Regions from separate parts of the Kocuria sp. CH-021 genome, predicted to be linked through region 2. Evidence: predicted binding sites of a transcription regulator. Region 2 holds the regulator's gene; the other holds the start of a gene.
The links. The regulator HrcA, encoded in region 2, represses chaperone genes, less so after heat shock. The targets are predictions, from matches to a motif close to TTNGCACTCGNNNNNNNCGAGTGCNAA.
Positions count from the first base shown of each region.

Region 1: a site for HrcA is predicted at 1,312-1,338, ahead of groL (chaperonin GroEL). Genes of this name have one in related genera too.

Region 1 is NZ_JBNAFK010000002.1:221,195-223,588, forward strand. It holds gene groL (chaperonin GroEL) at 1-1,141, opposite strand, end outside; gene ACPYN7_RS02295 (GNAT family N-acetyltransferase) at 1,392-1,991, opposite strand; gene ACPYN7_RS02300 (hypothetical protein) at 2,117-2,335, opposite strand; gene ACPYN7_RS02305 (DUF3263 domain-containing protein) at 2,332-2,394, opposite strand, start outside.
Region 2 is NZ_JBNAFK010000027.1:9,934-12,327, reverse strand. It holds gene dnaJ (molecular chaperone DnaJ) at 1-604, opposite strand, end outside; gene hrcA (heat-inducible transcriptional repressor HrcA) at 676-1,683, opposite strand; gene ACPYN7_RS16280 (DUF3097 domain-containing protein) at 1,859-2,394, shown strand, end outside.

The sequences.
Region 1 (2,394 bases), on a different contig from region 2:
CACCGGCCTTGAGGACGGCCACGCCGCCGGCCAGCTTGGCCAGGCGCTCCTGCAGCTTCTCGCGGTCGTAGTCCGAGTCCGAGTTGTTGATCTCGGCGCGGATCTGGGCCACGCGGCCCTCGATCTCCTCGGCAGTGCCGGCGCCGTCGACGATGGTGGTCTCGTCCTTCGTCACGACGACCTTGCGGGCCTGGCCCAGCAGGTCCACGGTGGCGGTCTCGAGGGAGAGCCCGACCTCCTCGGTGATGACCTGGCCACCGGTGAGGATCGCGATGTCGGCCAGCTGCGCCTTGCGGCGGTCGCCGAAGCCGGGGGCCTTGACGGCCACGGACTTGATGGAGCCGCGCATCTTGTTGAGCACCAGCAGGGCCAGGGCCTCGCCCTCGACGTCCTCGGCGATGATCAGCAGCGGCTTGCCGGCCTGCATGACCTTCTCGAGCACGGGGACCAGGTCCTTGACCGCGGAGATCTTGGAGTTGACCACGAGGATGTAGGGATCCTCGAGGACGGCCTCCTGGCGGTCGGCGTCGGTGACGAAGTACCCGGACAGGTAGCCCTTGTCGAAGCGCATGCCCTCGGTCAGCTCGAGGTCCAGCCCGAAGGTGTTGGACTCCTCGACTGTGATCACGCCCTCCTTGCCGACCTTCTCCATCGCCTGGGCGATGAGGCGGCCGATCTCGGGGTCGCCGGCGGAGATCGACGCCGTGGCGGCGATCTGCTCCTCGGTCTCGACCTCCTTGGCGGAGGCCAGCAGTTCCTCGGTGACCGCGGCGACGGCCTTCTCGATGCCGCGCTTGAGGCTCAGCGGGTCGGCGCCGGCGGCCACGTTGCGCAGGCCCTCCTTGACGAGCGCCTGGGCGAGCACGGTGGCGGTGGTGGTGCCGTCACCGGCGATGTCGTCGGTCTTCTTGGCGACCTCCTTGACGAGCTCAGCGCCGATCTTCTCGTACGGCTCGTCGAGCTCGATCTCCTTGGCGATGGACACGCCGTCGTTGGTGATCGTCGGGGCGCCCCAGGCCTTCTCGAGGACCACGTTGCGGCCGCGCGGGCCGAGGGTGACCTTGACGGCGTCGGCCAGGGTGTTCAGACCCCGCTCGAGACCGCGGCGTGCCTCTTCGTCGAAAGCAATCATCTTTGCCATGTGACTTCGTCCCTCCTGGACGGTAGACAAACGGTCGACCTCCACGGTGCCCGCGACGGACGGTGCGCCCGACGGCGGAGTCTTCCCGACGCCGTGCGGCACCTCACCGTGGTGGTTGAGGTGTCACTCCTGTGCCGGTGGCTGCCCAGGTCGGGCCGGGGACCGAGCCATTAGCAGTCCACACGACTGAGTGCTAATCGCAATCTTGGCACTCGTCCCCGGAGAGTGCAAACCCCTGAGCCGATTCCGCTCAGCCCTGCCACTCCTCGCGGAGCACGCCGTAGACCATGCGGTCGTAGTACTCGCCCCTGACCCTGCGGGCCCGGCGGATCCTGGCCTCCTCCGTGAAGCCCAGCTTCTCCGCGACCCGGCACATGCCCACGTTGCCGCTCCACGTCTCGAGGTCGAGGCGGTGGGAGTCGGAGCGGGCGAAGAGGTAGTCGGTCCACAGGCGCAGGGCCTCGGTGCCGTAGCCGCCGCTCCAGTGCTCCGGGGAGTACACGGTGATGCCCAGGGAGCGCAGCGGCAGCAGGTGCGTGCCGTCCCCCGCGTCCTCCGTGGGCTTCTCCGACCAGTACCAGGACACCTGCCCGATGAACCGGTCGTCAGCGGCGTCGGCGATGACCATCGTCTCGCGCGGGTCCGGCCAGTCCCCCGCCGCCACGCGCGCCCGGAGGGTGCCCAGCCAGCGCTGGGCGCCCTCCGCGGTGAAGTTGGGGTAGAACGGGCCGTCCGTGCGCTGCCACTCGTGCTCGCCGCCGCCGGCGGGCGGCATGATCCACCTCTCGTAGGCGGCGAGATCCTCCTCGGTCCAGTCGCGGAGGCGGACTCTGCGTCCTTCGATCTGCACTGCGGTTCCTTCCGGTGGCGTCAGGCGTCGGTGTCGTCGGGGGTCGGTGTCGTGCGAGGCGGGTGACGCCGGGGGCCGACGTCGTCGGGGTGGGTGAAGCGCGGTCCGCCGCGACCCGGGACGGATCAGGGGCCCGCGGACGTGCCGGCAGGTGCCGGGGCGGCGTCGGCGGGGGCGTTGAGGAACGCGAACACCCCGACGCCCAGGGTCAGCACCCCGGCCAGGACGATGGCGGCGAGCTCCCGGGCCCCCACGCGGACGGTCGGCCGGAGACCGCGGTGGGCGCCCTGGCGGGGACCCTCCTCGGGGACGTCGTCGAACTCGTCGTGCGGGTACTGGGTCACTCCTGGCCTCCTCGCTGCCGGCGCAGCCGCGCCACGAGCATCGGGTCGTGCTCGAGGGC
Region 2 (2,394 bases):
AGGGGTGCTTGATGACGGTGCCGAAGCCCTGGCAGGTGGCGCACGGGGCGGCGGTGACCACGGTGCCCAGGATGGACTGGACCTGGCGCTGGACCTGGCCGGAGCCGTGGCAGACCTCACAGGTCTCGGGCTGGGTGCCCGCCTGGCAGCAGCTGCCGTTGCACGTGGGGCAGACCACGGCGGTGTCCACGGTGATCTTCTTCTCCGTGCCGAAGACCGCGTCCCGGAGGGAGACGCGGACGTTGATCAGCGCGTCCTGGCCCTGGCGGGTGCGGGACGCGGGGCCGCGCCGGCCGGAGCCGGCGCCCCCGGCGCCCTGGAAGAAGGTGTCGAAGATGTCGGCGAAGCCGAAGCCCGAGCCGGGGAAGCCCCCGCCGAAACCGGTGTCGGTGCCGTTCTCGTTGCCGGTCGCGTCGTAGACCCTCCGCTTCTCGGGGTCGGAGAGGACGTCGTTGGCGTGGGAGAGGCGCTTGAAGTCCTCGGCGGCCTCGGGGCCGGGGTTGACGTCGGGGTGCAGCCGGCGGGCCTTCTTGCGGTAGGCCTTCTTGATCTCTTCCTGGCTGGCGTCCCGGGACACGCCCAGGGTCTCGTAGTGATCGCTCACCGTGGTCCGTTCTGTCGAGAGGTCTGTGGTGGGTTTCGCTGGAGGGCCCCGGGAGCGGGGCCCGCGGGGGCTCAGCCCCCGAGGATACGGGAGAGGTAGCGGGCGACGGCGCGCACGGCGGCCATCGTGGACGGGTAGTCCATGCGCATGGGACCGACGACCCCCACCTTCGACTGCGGCCCGTAGCCGGTGGCGACGACGGCGGCCTCGGACAGGGGGCCCTCGGCGTTCTCCGTGCCGATCCGCACGGCGACCCCGCGGGCGTCCTGCTCCATCTCCGAGAGCAGCCGGAGCATCACCACCTGCTCCTCGAGGGCCTCGAGGACCGGGCCGATGCTCAGGTGGAAGTCCCCCGTGGCACGGGCGAGGTTGGCGGTGCCGGCCATGACCATGCGGTGCTCGGCACCGCCCGCCGCGAGGGCGGCCACGGCCTCCCCCACCGCCGCGGCGGCCGGCTGGAGCGGCGGGGCGGTGCCCGCGGCCATCACCGCGAGGGCGTCCGGCACCGCGGTCAGGGAGCGCCCCACCACGGCGGCCAGCACCCGGGCGCGCAGCTCGAGCAGCTGGGACTCCTCGAGGGGCGCCCGCAGCACGGCCACGCGCTGGGCCACCCGGCCGTTGGTCGGGATGAGCACCACGAGCACCCGCCCGGCCCCGAGGTCCACGACCTCGACGTGGCGCACGGTCACGCCGGAGGCGTGCGGGTACTGCACGACCGCGACCTGCTGGGTCAGCTGGGCGAGCAGCCGCACGGTGCGCTCCATGACGTCGTCGATGTCCGCGGCGTCGTCGAGCAGGCGCTGGATGGCCCGCCGCTCCGGCCCGGACAGCGGCTTGACGGCCGCGATCTGGTCCACGAACGTGCGGTAGCCCTTGTCGGTGGGGATCCGGCCGGAGCTCGTGTGGGGGGCCGTGATCAGACCCTCCTCCTCGAGCGCGGCCATGTCGTTGCGCACGGTGGCCGAGGAGACGCCGAGCCGGTGCCGGTCCACGAGCGCCTTGGAGCCCACGGGCTCGCGGAAGTGCACGTAGTCCTCCACGATGGCCTGCAGGATCTGCAGTCGTCTCGGATGGTTCACGCCGCTCCTCCCCGGTCCGTGCTCGTGCTCCGGCCGCCCTGGCACTCGGGTGGCCACAGTGCTAACGCCGTCCAGTGTAGCCCCCGTGTCCGACCACCGGGCCGCCGCCCCCGGTTTGGTACGCTTCCGGCTGATCCGCGCCGGACGCGCGGCACCGCGACCCGGGAGGACGACCATGAGCGACCACGGCTGGGGGCCGCGCAGCCTCGACGACGACGCCCTCGCCCGCCGCCGGCCCGCGTCCGCGGAGGTTCCGGTGGCGCCGGGGCTGCTCCTGGAGGACGTGACGACCGGCTGGGTCGGCGCCGTCGTGTCCCTGGAGACCATCGGCGGCATGCGCGTGATGGGGCTGGAGGACCGCCGGGGCCGGGTCAAGGCGTTCCCGCTGGGACCGGGGTTCCTGCTCGAGGGCGAGCCCGTGGTCGTCGTCGAGCCCCGCCGGACCCCGGCGGCGAGGACGCCCGCCCGCACGCGGTCGGGGTCCGTGGCCGTCGAGGGGCTGCGCGCGAGCACCGCGAAGGCCTCCCGGGTGTGGGTCGAGGGCTACCACGACGCCGAGCTGGTGGCGAAGGTGTGGGGCCACGACCTGGCCGTCGAGGGCATCGTGGTGGAGCCGCTGCACGGCATCGACGACCTGCCCGCCGCCGTGCGGGAGTTCGGGCCCGGCCCCGGGCGGCGGCTCGGGATCCTCGTGGACCACCTCGTGACGGG